One region of the Bradyrhizobium sp. HKCCYLS3070 genome, then DNA from elsewhere that is predicted to be linked to it. Evidence: predicted binding sites of a transcription regulator. Region 1 holds the regulator's gene; the other holds the start of a gene.

Region 1 (7,225 bases):
CTGATCGCGGTCATGGTCGACCGCCGCGCCGTCACCTTCCGCACGCTCGCGGTCGCAGCGATGATCGTACTGGTGGCGGCCCCGGAAGCGCTCGTGCATCCGAGCTTCCAGATGTCGTTCGCGGCAACGCTCGGCCTGGTCGCGCTGGTGCAGTTCGGCCTGCCCAGACTGTTCGCGACGCCGGACAGCTCGACCACCCAGCGCATCGCGCTGTGGGGCGGCCGGGAGCTTGCGATGCTGTTGCTGGCCTCGCTGATCGCGGGGCTCGCGACCACGCCCTATGCCGCCTTCCATTTCCATCGCGTCACGCCGTATGGCGTGCTCGCCAATCTCGCAGCGATGCCGGTCGTCTCGGCGCTGGTGATGCCGGCCGGCCTGATGGGCCTCGTGGCGGCGCCGTTCGGGCTCGACGGTCCCTGGTGGACGCTGATGGGCCTCGGCATCGACTGGATGATCGCGGTGACGCGCTGGGTGGCGGCGCTGCCCGGCGCGGTCGGGCGCATCCCGGCCTTCGGCATCGGTCCACTGATCCTGGCCAGCCTCGGGGTCATCCTGATCGGCCTGCTGCGCACACCGTTGCGCTGGTCGGGCGTCGTGGGGCTCGTGGTGGCCACCGCGTGGGCCGCCGCGACGCCGCTGCCCGACGTGCTGATCGCCGGCGATGGGCGCGCGGTGGCGGTGCGCGGCCGTGACGGGCGTCTGCATGCGATGCGCATCGGCAAGGATGTGTTCGCCACCAAGGAGTGGCTCGCGGCCGACGCCGATGCCCGGCTGCCGGCGGATTCATCGCTCACCGATGGCGTCTCCTGCGACGAGGCGGGCTGCGTGGTCGCAATGGCCGACGGCCGATTCGCCGCCCTGACCCTGCGCGCCGAGGCGCTCGCCGATGATTGCGCCCGTGCCGCGCTCATCGTCACCGCGCGCGCCGCGCCGTCATCCTGCGCGGCGGCCGTCATCGATCGCGAGCGGTTGCGGCAGCAGGGCGCCTTGATGCTGGTGCAGCGGGGCAGGAGCTTCGCCGTCACGCCGGCGCGCGCCGGCGGCACTGACCGCCCATGGTGGCCGGCGCCCGCCGAGGCCGGCGAGTTCGACACGACGCTGACGCCGCGCGCGCCGGCCGTGCGGCCTCAGGACGCGACGCCGCCGGAGACGGAGCAGGGCGAAGAAGACTGAGTGCCGGGCAGCTCGAACGTGCCGAGATGATACTCGGTGTCGCCAGGTCCATGTTGCCAAGTCCATCGAACAGCGAGGGGCTTTCGGCCAGCGTGAACGCAGCGCGCGGATAGCGTTGCCAGATGGCGATGTCGTCAGCCGTGGCTGTCAGCCATCCGAACACAAGCATATTGCAGCCGGGCTCGGTGATCCCGGCGGCCTTGTTCCAATCGATCTTGTTGACCACGGCGGCAGGCTCCCCCGGCACATCATGCCGGCCGAGGGATGTCGTTCCTATCCGATGCGATGCCGGGGCGTGAGGTTCGCCCGAGAGGACTTTGCGCTTGCAGAACCCAAATCTCCCACGGTCGAAAGCTCGCTCACGACCGAGAGAAATGCCGATGCGGAGACCCCTCAGGTGATGCTGATGCGGCGAATCGGTGTGGCCTGCGAAGGCGGCACGTCCTCGGCGATGTCCGGGCGTCGCTCCGCCGGCTGCTTGCTGACCGGCAATTGCAGCACGGTGACGCGCTGGCCCTCGCAGAGCTGGGTCACCAGCACGTGGCGGCCATCGGCGAATTCGATCGCGTCGTGATGGCGATCGGGAATGTGAGTCTCGATGCTGTTGAACTTTGCGACGCGCTCGCGGATCGTCCGGGTCCAGAGCCAGCGGCTGTCGTAGCGGACGTCCTCGGCGAAGGCCAACTCGGTGCCGGGCAGCATGCAGACTGCGACGGTCGGCTCGCTCTCCAGCGCGAAGCCGCGGGTGGCGGTGCCACGGAAGGTCATCGAGATCAACGTCTCGCCGACCTTGGCGGGACGGGACGCAACCGCATGGAGGCTGTAGTCACACATCGGATCGCTCCTCGTTGAGAGATAGCCGACCCACGCTCCCCCCGGACAGGCGCAGGCCTCTATCAGAGTGGACATCGATGGTGATGTTAGCGCGCGCTTCGCGGCAATTCTGCGCTGATCTGCATCGCGTGTGCCCGCGGCCGATCACAAGCGTTTGAGCATGCCGCGCTGCACATCATGAGGTGCATTCGCGCGTGACGTATTTTGCTGGGCAGCCTCCAGCTCGGCGGCGAAAGCGCGTGCGCCCGCCGCCGATCGACCGATCCCATTCGCGATCAGTACTTGCGGTACAGCCCGACCAGCTTGCCTTGGATCTTCACCCGGTTCGGCGGCAGGATGCGTACCTCGTAGGCGGTGTTGGCTGGCTCCAGCGCGATCGATGCGCCGCGGCGGCGGAAGCGCTTCAACGTCGCTTCCTCATCGTCGATCAGCGCCACCACGATGTCGCCGGTGTCGGCGGTCTCGTTGCGCTGGATCAGCGCCATGTCGCCGTCGAGGATGCCGGCATCGACCATGGAGTCGCCGCGTACCTCGAGCGCGTAGTGATCGCCGTTACCGAGCATGTCGGCAGGCACGCTGATGGTGTGGCTGCGGGTCTGCAGCGCCTCGATCGGGGTACCGGCGGCGATGCGGCCCATCACCGGCACTGCGACGGGGCGCTCGCCATCGTCCAGCGCGGGAGTGCTGGTGCGCACCTTGCCGAGATTGCCCTCGATCACCGATGGGGTGAAGCCGCGGCGGTTGTTGGCGGCCTGTGACAGCTCGGGCAGCTTGATCACCTCGATCGCGCGGGCGCGGTTGGGCAGCCGGCGGATGAAGCCGCGCTCCTCGAGCGCCGTGATCAGGCGATGAATGCCGGACTTCGAGCGCAGATCGAGCGCATCCTTCATCTCGTCGAAGGACGGCGGCACGCCGGCTTCCTTGAGCCGCTCGTTGATGAACCGCAGAAGTTCGTACTGTTTGCGCGTCAGCATCTCGACCTGGTCCCCGGTTTGTTGTCGTCCGAGTCCAGGAGCTGCGCCTCGCGCACAAACCGGCTGAGAGCGCCCTGGAGTCGGACCGTCATCGCGTCGCCCGCAACATACTAAAAACAAATCATGAACGGACACTATATGTTCGATGTGTGTTCCGCAATCCTAAAAATATGATGAACAGACCGGGCTTTACCGGGGAAGCGGCTCAGTTCGGCAGGCGCAGGATCTCGCACGGGCTGCCCGCAGGCGCCTTCGGCGCAAACGCCGGCCGGATCACCACCGCCTGCGAGAGCGCGAGATTGCCGAGCAGCGACGAATCCTGCTGGCTCACCGGGGTGGCGACCAGCGTGCCGTCGGCGCGCTCTTCGAGCCGCGCCCGCAGATAGTCCTCGCGCGAATCGTTCGGCCCGAGCTCGCGGCCGAGCAGGGCGGTCTCGCGCGGCATCACGGCCTCGTCGCGGCCGAGCAGCCGCCGAATCAGCGGCACCAGGAACAGGATGGCGCAGACATAGGACGACACCGGATTGCCGGGCAGTCCGATCACCCTGATGTCGCCGAGCCGTCCGTGCATCATCGGCTTGCCCGGCCGCATCGCGATCTTCCAGAACGCCATCTCGACGCCCTCGGCTTCGAGCGCCTGCTTGACCAGGTCGTGATCGCCGACCGAGGCGCCGCCGGTCGTGATCAAGATGTCGGCCTTGGCCTCGCGGGCCCGGCGGATGCCGGCGATCGTCGCCTCCATCGTATCCGCGGCGATGCCGAGATCGATCGGGGTCCCGCCCTCGTTGCGCACCAGCGCCCGCAAGGCGTAGCCGTTGGAATAGACGATCTGGCCCGGGCCGGGCGTCGAGCCCGGCATCACCAGCTCGTCGCCGGTGGCGAGCAGCGCCACCTTCGGCCGGCGCCGCACCGGCAGCGCCGGATGATTCATGCTGGCCGCCAGCGACAGGTCGCGGTCGCTGAGCCGGCGCCCGGACTTCAGCAGCACCATGCCCTGGTGAAAGTCGACGCCCGCCGGCCGGATATGCCGGCCCTTGATCGCGGCCTCGGTGATCACGACGTGGCCATCTTCGGCGATCGTGTCCTCCTGGATCACCACCGCGTCCGCGCCCTCCGGGACAACGCCACCGGTGAAGATCCGCGCCGCCTCGCCGGGTCCAACCACGCGATCGAACGGCCGCCCCGCCGCGACCTCGCCGATGACCTTCAGCCGCGCCTTGGCCTGGGCGGCGTCCACGGCGCGCACGGCATAGCCGTCCATCGCCGACATTGCCTCGGGCGGCTGCGTCCGCAGCGCCGCGAGGTCCCGCGCCAGGATGCGGTGAAACGCTTCGTCCAGCCCGACCTGCTCCTCGGCCAGCGGTTCGGCGCCGGCGAGCACGGCGGACAACGCATCAGACACCGGCATCAGGGCCATGAGAGTTCCTTCGGACGGAGACGGCAGATCGAATGAATCGCCTTCTAACCGAACGCGCACGGCGCGGCCAAGGGCCTAGGCCGCTCCCTGCGTTCTGACCGTCTGCTGTGGGCCGTTTCCGGGCCGCTGCCTCACGATCGCGCGAGAAAGTCCGCAATCAACCGCATGACCTCCTGCGGACGTTCCAGGCTCGGCAGGTGCGCCGTTCCGGCCAGCTCATGTCCTGACCCGTTCGGCATTGTTGCGGCGAGCAGCCTGCTTCGCTGCTGGATGTGAGGAAAGTCCAAGTCCCCCCGGATGACGAGCGATGGCGCGACGATCTCCGCGAGGCGTGGGAAGGCTGGTGCCACATCGAGAGTCGCGCCGGTTGGCGGCGCGCGGAGTGCGGCGGCGTTCTTCTTCAGGAACGTCTCGCGCGGCTCGCCGGAGATGCGTCCCTCGCGCTGCAAGGGACCGTCGACCCACAGATGCGCCTTGATAGCGCTGACCCGATCCCAATCCTGTGCGGCCTCGGCAGCGGCCAACGACGCCGTTAGCGCCTTGATCTCCGGTGGATAGATCGGCTCCGGCGCGCCGCTGATCGAAGGTGCGATCAGCACCAGCGATGCCATACGTGACGGATGGCGAAGCGCGAAGTCGAGCGCGATGCGGCCTCCTTGCGAGCAGGCAATCAGCGTCGCCGGCCGCGCCGGCGCGAGCGCGTCGACGACGGCGAGCAGGTCCTCGACCGGAGAATGAGCTTCCTCATAGGCGACCGTCTCACCAAATCCGCGCCGGTCATAGGCGATCGTCATATGCGTTGCCGCGACGCCCTCGATCTGCACGCGCCACATGGACGAGCATTGGACCGTGGACCAGCCGATCTACGATCCCAGCACGATCGACTGCCCGGTTCTCGTGCTCGCGACGGAATGGGATGTGGATGTCCGCTTCGGGATGGCGCACGACCTGTTCGTTCGCCTCGTGAGCGCGCCATACAAGCGCCTGGTCGAGATCGGGCAGGGCACGCACATGATCCTGATGGAGCGGAATCGACGGCAGGCGTTCGACGTGGTGATCGGATTTCTCAACGAGCGCGTCGTGCCGGCGCGTTGATCGTCGCGCGGACGACCTGCACCGCGTCAGAGCGGATGCCGAATCCAGACATTCGGCTCGACATAGGCGGCACGGTCGTGCTCGACCGACGCGAGCACGGGCACGAGAGCACCGGGGACCTCGATCTCGCCCGAGCTGTCGAAGGTCACGCCGGTCCATTGCGACCAATCGGCGAGCGTGCCGACGATGGTCATCGAGCACGGCGCGATCTTGACGATCTCGCCGCCGATGCCGATGCGCTTAGGCGCCGGCTCGTCTGCGGCCAGCGGATGTGGCGGGAGACGGGCCGGATGGCGCCGTTGCCGGCGGTCGCATTTAGGATTCGCTTTTTCGGAAAAAGCTGCTATGCTGATTTGGTCCCGTGCTCGACAGGAGGGGCGCTTCGCGATCGTCACGGACGTGGAGCGCGGGATGCGGTGGCCGCGACGTGTCGCAGCGTGCCCTGATGGCGCGCGGACGAACGGCATGGCGCGGACGTGAAGTCGCGTGGTCCTGGCATCCCGAAGCTGATGCCAAGCCGAAGGGTGCTGATGATCCCGTCGGCGACGGTGGCCAACAAGCCGGGCACCGGGGAGATCGCGTATAAGCGTGAAGACCATCGCGCAGGGAATGCCGGATGTCGGCTGGACCTGTGGTGACTGCCGCCTGCTTTTTTTCTGCAGGCGGGCCATGGGTTGCGGCCTGCAGCCCGGCATTCCCTGCGCCCTCCGATTGGAGGAGGGTGAAATGAGAGCAGCAAAGCTCGGGCACATCGTGTCGCGAGAACAATTTTGCACGAGTGGGCACCGTCATTGCGAGCGCAGCCTTTCAGAACGTCACGCCGCTGGCCATGACGCACCCTTGCGCGACGCGATCAGATCCCGAGCGCCTCCAGCGCCGCGGCGATGTCGGCCGTCGAGCGCACCAGCACCGCCTGCAGCCCGCTCGTTCGCGCGCCGTCGATGTTTTCAGCGAGATCGTCGAAGAAAACGATCCGCTCGGCCGGCGCGCCGATCGCCCGCACCACGTGATCATACGCCTCGGCATCCGGCTTTCGCAGGCCGATCGACGACGACAGGAAGATCTCGCGAAAGTGACCAAGCAGGTCGGCATAGCGCGGCGAGAAGTGATCGATGTGCGGCTGGTTGGTGTTGGAGAAGGCATAGAGCGGCAGTCTCGAAGTCGCGCGTGCGAGCAGCGGGGCGATGCCCGGCATCGGGCCGACGAAGATCGCGTTCCAGCCCTCGAGAAACTGCGCGTCGGTGATGTCGATGCCGAGCTGCCGGCGCAGGTTGGCGAAGAACGCGGCATCGGAGACGGTGCCGCGCTCGTGCCCGTGATAGATCTCGTCGCGCACGAAGCGCGCGGCGATGCGCTCCGGCGGACAGCCGGCATGCGCTGCCCAGCGCGAGACCACCTGGACGAAATCGATGTCGATGACGACGCGGCCGAGGTCGAACAGCAGCGCGTCGGCGACGCCGGGGCGGAGAGCGGAGGCGGGCATGGGGCGGGTCGACGATGCCTTGCGTGGGACGGAAGCGGCGCCTCCTCAATACCGGTAGGGCTCGATGTCGACCAGCGGAAACGCGCTGACCACGCTCGGCAGGTTGGTGGCGGCCGCCGGATGCAGATAGGACGCGTTCAGCTCCGCGAACGAGGTGACGCCGAGCAGGCCGAGCGCGCGGATGACCTCGTCCTCCAGCAGCTCGAGCATGCGCAGGATGCCGTCCTCGCCGGCCGCGGCGAGCGCCCA
Region 2 (7,225 bases), 1.5 Mb from region 1:
GGTCTCGACCGCGTCGGCATTCCCGTCACCATGGTCTGCCGGCCGAACTCGCGCTCGGTCTCGGTGTCGCAGGGCAAGGGGCTGACCCTGGATGCTGCGAAGGCGTCGGGCGTGATGGAATCGATCGAGCTGTTTCACGCCGAGACGATCACATTGCCGCTGAAGCTTGCGACCTATGCCGAGCTGATCAGCGACCATGAGGTGGTCGACGTGGCGGACTTGCCGCTGATCGCCGGCGGGCGTTTCCATCCCGATCTGCAGATGCTGTGGATCGAAGGGCGCGATCTCATGGCCGATGCCGACGTCTGGGTGCCGTTCGAGATGGTGAACCTGTCGACCTCGCGGCCGGAGATGCCGGCCGGCAGCTTCATCTCGTCGTCGAACGGGCTGGCGTCCGGCAACCAGCTGATCGAGGCGGTCCTGCACGGCATCTGCGAGGTCGTGGAGCGCGATGCGACCACGCTCTGGCACCTCCGCAGACCGGACGAGCAGCAGAGCCGGCGCGTCGCGCTCGAGACGGTTCAGGACGAAGGCAACCGGCGGCTCCTGGAGATGTGCGAGCGCGCGGGCCTCGAGGTCGTGGCGTGGGACATCAGCTCCGATGTCGGGCTCGCCGCCTGCCAGTGCCTGATCTTCGATCGTGACGAGGAGCTGGGGCGGGATCTCTACGCGGCGTTGGGCATGGGCGCGCATCTGTCGCCAGAGATCGCCTTCCTGCGGGCGCTGACGGAAGCCGCGCAGAGCCGGCTGACGCTGATCGCGGGCGCGCGCGACGACGTGTTCCGCGAGGAATATGACGAGAAGGCATTGGCCGCACAGTTTCTCGGCGAGCAGCGGGCGCTGCTGCGAAACAGCCCGCCGACGCGAAGCCTGCGCGAAACTCCGTCGCTGGCAGCGGAGACGTTCAACGATGATCTCGCCGTGGTTCTCGAACGGCTGCAATCCGCCGGTGTCCGGCAGGTGATTGCGGTCGATCTCACCAAGAGCAGGTTCGAGATCCCGGTGGTGAGGATCATCATTCCGGGGCTCGAAACCTTCGACAAGAATCCTGACTACAGCCCGGGGCGCAGAGCGCGGGCGTTGGCCGGCGATCAGATCTCGCGGCATCAGCCATCGGGGCATCCGCTATGACGTGCATCGTATTCACCGGGCCGACGCTGCATCCGCGCGACGCGGCGCTCGAATTGGAGGCCGAGTATCTCCCGCCGGTGCAGCAGGGCGACGTCTATCGTGCCGCGCTGGCGAAGCCTGCGGCGATCGGAATCATCGACGGCTATTTCGAGCAGGTGCCCTCGGTGTGGCACAAGGAGATCCTGTGGGCGATGGCCAACGGCATCCACGTGTTCGGCAGCGCCAGCATGGGCGCGCTGCGCGCGGCCGAGCTGCACGCGTTCGGCATGGAAGGCGTCGGCAAGGTGTTCGCGGCGTATCGCGACGGCGTGTTCGAGGCCGACGACGAGGTCGCCCTGATTCACGGACCGGCTGAGCTCGGCTTTCCCGCGCTGTCCGAGCCGCTGGTCAACATCCGCTTCACCCTGCAGAAGGCGGTCGACCATGGCGTGATCTCGGAGGCGTCCCGCCTGGTCCTGGAGGCGCTCGGCAAGGCGAGCTTCTATCCCGAGCGCAGCTACCCGGCGCTGCTGCAGGGCGCGCGGTCCGACGGCAGCCTGGCCGCGGAGGAGATCGACGCGCTGAAGGCGTGGCTGCCGGATCACCGCGTCGACCAGAAGCGCGAGGATGCGCTGGAGATGCTGCAGACGATGCGGCGCCGGTTTGCCGGAGACACGGTGCCCAAGGCGGTCGATTACGCCTTCGAGCACACCCAGCTATGGGACGGCCTGATGCAGGACGCGCAGCGTTCGGCGGCCGCAGCGCGCGAGACGGTGATGCCGGACGGAACGCCGCACCTGCTGGACGAGCTGCGCCTGCTGGCCGTGCGCGGCAGCGACCTGTCCGACAAGGCGATCGCGCGATTTCTCGCGGCATCGGAGGCGAAGCGCCGCGGCATCAGGGTCGACGCCCAGGCGCTGAGCGCGGAGATCATCCGGTTTCGGCAGAGCAGGGATTTGATGGACCCGGCCGAGCTCGAGGCATGGATCGCGCGCAACGGCCTGACCCGGTCGGAATTTCTGGAGCTGATGCTGGACGAGGCGCGCATTCGATCGTTCAGGAAGGGGCTCAACGGCTCGGCCCTGAATGCGCTGGCCGACTGGGCGCGGATCGACGGCCATTTCGAGGATCTGCTGGCGCGCGCGCGCGACAAATGCGACGTGCTGAAGCAGACGGAACTCGACGGCGGTGGCAGTCCGGCGGACTATGGCCTCGGCGAGGACGAGCTGATGGCGAGATACCTGCCCGCGATGCAGGCCGGCGCACCCGACCGGGACGAGACGGACGTGGCGGTGTCGCTCGGCTTTCCCGACCGAGCAGCGCTGATCCAGGCCTTGCTGCGTGAGCACGTCTACACGTCGCGCAAATCCTGAGGCCCCGTTGTCGCGTGGGGGCGGCCCGGTCGAGGCCATGCCGGCCCGTCACGCCGCATGTGCGCGCTTGATCGCGGCCGCGGCAATCTTCAGGTCCTCGACGAAGCGCTCATACTCCCGCGCCTTGGCGTCGGCATCCGGCAGCCGCAGCAGGTAGGACGGGTGCACCGTCACCATCGCCTTGGGGCCGTCGGGCAGGTCGGCGACATGACCGCGGTTCTTGGTGACCTGCGTGATCTTGCCGAACACCGCTTGCGCGGCGGTCGCGCCCATCGCCACCACCAGCGCCGGACGCACGGCGGCGAGCTCGCGCTCGTACCATTGCCGGCAGGCCTTGATCTCCGGCGTGTTCGGCTTCTGATGCAGCCGGATCTTGCCGCGCGGCACGAACTTGAAGTGCTTCACCGCATTGGTGACGTAGACCTTGGACCGGTCGATGCCGGCCTCTTCAAGCGCGCGGTCGAGCATCTGGCCGGCCGGGCCGACGAACGGATGGCCGGCGAGGTCCTCCTTGTCGCCGGGCTGCTCGCCGACCAGCATCAGCGGCGCATGCGCGGGGCCTTCGCCGAACACGGTTTGCGTGGCGTCCTTCCACAGCGGGCAGGCGCGGCAGGAAGCGGCTTCTTCGCGCAAGGTCTCAAGATCGGCGGCCTCGACATCACGTGAGGTCTCGGCAGCGGGCGCGTGGGCTTTCGGCTTGCGGCTCATCGCAGTCTCCTCGACGCGTTTCTGCGGCTTGTGGGGTTCAGTGCCGGCTTCGGCGATCATCGATGACGTGCGCCGGCTGGCTGCCGCGATCAGCGGCTGGATCAGCTTGGCCTCGGGCAGGTTCTGCCAATATTTCTTCGGCATCTCCTTTTCCATCGCCTTCACTTTCAGCCGTGCCGGATTGAAAATGCTGGCGTAATAACGCAGCCAGACCTCTTCGAGCCGGTCCTCCGACGGCGCTTCAGCCTTGCTCACACCGGGCGTGAAGCTGACGCGGCTGCCGTCCCAATGCGCACAGAGTTCGGGCGTCAGGATCGACCACGGCATGTCGGGGAAGCGGCGGGCGAAGAACGGCGCGGCGCGCTCGACGATGTGGTGCTCCGGCTCGAACCAGGCGACGTAGCGCGCCTCGCGCTCGCGGCCGACCTCGCGGAAGCGGACGAAGGCATGCATCTTGTGGACGTCGCGGCGCACCGCCCGCGCCAGCGCGTTGGCCTGGGCGACATCAGGATCGGTCGCGATCTCCATGAGATCGTGGTTGGTCCGCAGACGCCACAGCAGCCGGTAGAGCAGGGCGAAGCGGTTGGGATCATTGTGCAGAATCGCGCTCTCGGCGAGCTCCATGAAGCTCGCCGGCACCGAAAACGCGCCCTTTGGCACCTCGGGAAGCTGCGTGTCGGCCTGATCGTCGAACAGGTCGGGCGCCGCGCCCTTGACGCGCCAGCTGACATCGGCCGGCTTGACGTCGTTCATCGCCAGCGCCCGCGCCGCCTGACGCCAGCCGTCGAAATCAGTGTCGCTGTCGAGGGTTACGACGTGCATTTCACCTCTCTCGTCATTGCGAGCGAAGCCGCCGCGTCATTCCGGGATGGTCCGAAGGACCAGACCCGGAATCTCGAGATTCCGGGTTCGCCTCTTCGAGGCGCCCCGGAATGACGGCAGCTATGTCACTGCGCTCGCGATGACGGCTTCCGTTAGAATCCAAATCCCAACTGCTGCGGTTTGGGCCGCAGCCGGGCCGCCAGCCCGGCACCGTCGAGCAGGGACGGCTGTGGCCGGTGGTCGGAGAGAACGATGAACGGCAGGACCTTGTTCCGGACAACGTTGAGCCGGGCGAGATCCGCAAAGCGGATCGTGGTGGTGCGGCGGGTGGCGAGGATGCGCTGCACGGTGCGGGTGCCGAAGCCGGGCACGCGCAACAGCTCCTCGCGGCTCGCTTTGTTGATGTCGAGCGGGAAGCGGTCGCGGTGGCGCAAGGCCCAGGCGAGCTTGGGGTCGATGTCGAGCGGCAGCATGCCTTCGTTCTCCTCGACGATCTCGTCGGCATCGAAGCCGTAGAACCGCATCAGCCAGTCGGCCTGGTACAGTCGGTGCTCGCGCACCAAGGGCGGCGCCTGCAGCGGTAGCGCGCGGCTGGCATCGGGGATCGGGCTGAAGGCGGAGTAATAGACGCGCTTGAGCTTGTAGGCGCCGTACAGATTGGCCGAGGTCGACAGGATGACGCGGTCGTTGGCGTCGTCGGCGCCGACGATCATCTGCGTGCTCTGGCCGGCCGGCGCGAAGCGCGGCGGCTTGGCCCGGCGCACCGTCTTCTTCGCCTCCGCCGTCTCGTCGAGCTTGAGCCGGAGACGGCCCATGGTGCGGCGGATGGCGCGCTGGTCCTTTTCCGGCGCGAGCGTCGTCAGGCTCGCCTCCAGCGGCGTCTCGATGTTGATGCTGAGCCGGTCGGCATAGCGGCCGGCCTCGGCGATCAGCGCCTCGTCAGCCTCCGGGATCGTCTTCAGATGGATGTAGCCGCGGAAGCGATGCTCCTCGCGCAATTTGCGCGCGACGTTCACGACCTGCTCCATCGTGTAGTCGGGGCTGCGGATGATGCCCGACGACAGGAACAGTCCTTCGATGTAGTTGCGGCGATAGAAGTCGATGGTCAGCTTCACCACCTCGTCGACCGTGAAGCGCGCGCGGGCCACGTTGGAGGAGGCGCGGTTGACGCAATACAGGCAATCGAAGTTGCAGGCATTGGTCAGCAGAATCTTGAGCAGCGAGATGCAGCGTCCGTCCGGCGCATAGGAATGGCAGATGCCCATGCCGGGCGAGGTCGAGCCGAGCCCCTTGCCGTCGCGGGAATCCCGCATCCCGGTACCGCTGGAGGCGCAGGACGCATCGTACTTGGCGGCATCGGCCAGGATCTCCAGTTTGCGCATCAGCTCCATGGCTTTGAATCCCTTTGATTCCATTCGTTGAATCACACCCGGGTCAATCCCGATTGACTCTCTCGAAGGCGTTAGCTTTATATTAGAACATATCATGAACAAAGAGGGTCGTCGCGGGTTCACTGCCTGATCACTGAAACAACGGCAGCGCCCGCACGATGGATTGAAGAGGAGCGGCGACGGATGACCGGCGCACGCATGGATACGCTCGCGCGTCTGCGCGGCCGCATTGCCCGTCTCGAGGCGGGAGATGGCGCACATGATTTGCGCCGGGTCGCGCTCGGCCATGACGAGGCCGACGCGACCTTGCAGGGCGGGCTCGCTACCGGCGCGCTGCACGAGGTGTTCGCCGAGACCGCCCGCCAGGCGGTGGCCGCGACCGGCTTCCTGTGCGGGCTCGCCGCGCGCGTCGCCGCGCGCCGGCCGCTGATCTGGATCCGGCAGGATTTCGCCGAGCGCGAGATGGGCGCGCTGTCGATGAGCGGGCTTGCCGAGCTCGGCCTCGATCCGCGCCGCATCGTCATCGTGCGCGCGCCCGATCTCGACCACGCCTTGCGTATCGCCGCCGACGCGCTCGCCTGCGATGCGCTCGGCAGCGTGATGCTGGAGGTGTGGGGCGAGACCTCGAGGCTCGATCTCGTCGCCAGCCGCAAGCTGACCCTGGCGGCGCAGGAATCCGGCGTCACCGCGCTCATGTTGCGCATTGCGGCCGCGCCCGAGCCATCGACCGCGGAGACGCGCTGGATCGTGCGCACCGCGCCGTCACCGCTCGTTGCCCCGTGGATGGCGTGGGGCGCGCCGCGCCTCGATGTCGAGCTCATTCGCAACCGTCACGGCCAGACCGGACGATGGATCATGGAGTGGACACCCGATGCATGCCGTTTCAACGAACCGGCGGCGGATCCTCAGCCTGTGGCTGCCGCGCCTGCCCATCGATCGCATCAAAAGACAGCGGGCGCTCACAGGCGCTCCGCCTGAGAGCAAGCCGCAGGTCGTCGTCATCAAGGACGCCAATGCGCTCTTGATCCATTCGCTGGACGAAGCGGCGGCGTGCCACGGTGTGTCGCTCGACCAGCCCTTGGCGAATGCCCGCGCGGTCTGTCCCGACCTCGTCGCGCACGAAGCCGATTTGGCGGCTGATGCAAAGATGCTGGAGAGCATCGCCGACTGGTGCGACCGCTTCACGCCGCTGGTGGCGCTCGACCCGCCGCATGGGTTGTCGCTCGACATCACCGGCTGCGTGCATCTGTTCGGCGGCGAAGCCAGGCTGATGCAGTCGGTCTGCGACGCGCTGACCGCGCATGGCCTCATTGTGTCGGCGGCGATCGCCTCCAACGCCGTCTGTGCGCGTACGCTGAACCGCCAGGTGCATGGCCGCATCGTGCCCGACGGCGAGGAGGCGGCCGCGGTGGCGCCGCTGCCGGTGGCCGCCCTCGGCGGCAGCGAGGCCATTACGCTCGGCCTGCGCCGAGCCGGCCTCAAGACCATCGGCGACGTCGCCGCGCGCGGCCGCAACGAGATCACCGCGCGGTTCGGCGCCGCCTTCACCCGCGTGCTGGCGCAGGCGCTGGGCGAGGCCGATGCGCCGATCAGCCCGCGCAAGGTCCCGCCGGACTACATCGTCGACAAGCGTTTTGCCGAGCCGGTCGCGACCGACACGGTGATTGCGGCCAGCCTCTCCCGTCTGGCCGCGATGCTGGTGGCGGCGATGGCGCAGCAGGGCAAGGGCGCGCGGCGGCTGGAGGCCTGCTTCTTCCGCACCGATGGAATGGTGCGCGTGATCACGGTCGACACCGGCCAGCCGGTCACCGAGGCCGCAAT

Evidence for each region. The regulator LexA, encoded in region 1, represses DNA repair genes until DNA is damaged. The targets are predictions, from matches to a motif close to TGTTCNNNNTGTGTTCNG.
Region 2: the regulator LexA is predicted to act here: its motif matches at 5,488-5,505, upstream of ACQR03_RS00770 (putative DNA modification/repair radical SAM protein).

Annotation. Positions count from the first base shown of each region.
Region 1 is NZ_JBNPTI010000001.1:1,684,895-1,692,119, reverse strand. It holds gene ACQR03_RS07860 (ComEC/Rec2 family competence protein) at 1-1,173, shown strand, start outside; gene ACQR03_RS07855 (hypothetical protein) at 1,567-2,007, opposite strand; gene lexA (transcriptional repressor LexA) at 2,283-2,981, opposite strand; gene ACQR03_RS07845 (molybdopterin molybdotransferase MoeA) at 3,187-4,398, opposite strand; gene ACQR03_RS07840 (alpha/beta fold hydrolase) at 4,530-5,231, opposite strand; gene ACQR03_RS07835 (hypothetical protein) at 5,230-5,493, shown strand; gene ACQR03_RS07830 (hypothetical protein) at 5,520-6,164, opposite strand; gene ACQR03_RS07825 (HAD family hydrolase) at 6,347-6,976, opposite strand; gene ACQR03_RS07820 (alpha-hydroxy acid oxidase) at 7,022-7,225, opposite strand, start outside.
Region 2 is NZ_JBNPTI010000001.1:176,096-183,320, forward strand. It holds gene ACQR03_RS00755 (YcaO-like family protein) at 1-1,131, shown strand, start outside; gene ACQR03_RS00760 (TfuA-like protein) at 1,128-2,483, shown strand; gene ACQR03_RS00765 (UdgX family uracil-DNA binding protein) at 2,532-4,013, opposite strand; gene ACQR03_RS00770 (putative DNA modification/repair radical SAM protein) at 4,166-5,404, opposite strand; gene ACQR03_RS00775 (ImuA family protein) at 5,588-6,382, shown strand; gene ACQR03_RS00780 (Y-family DNA polymerase) at 6,276-7,225, shown strand, end outside.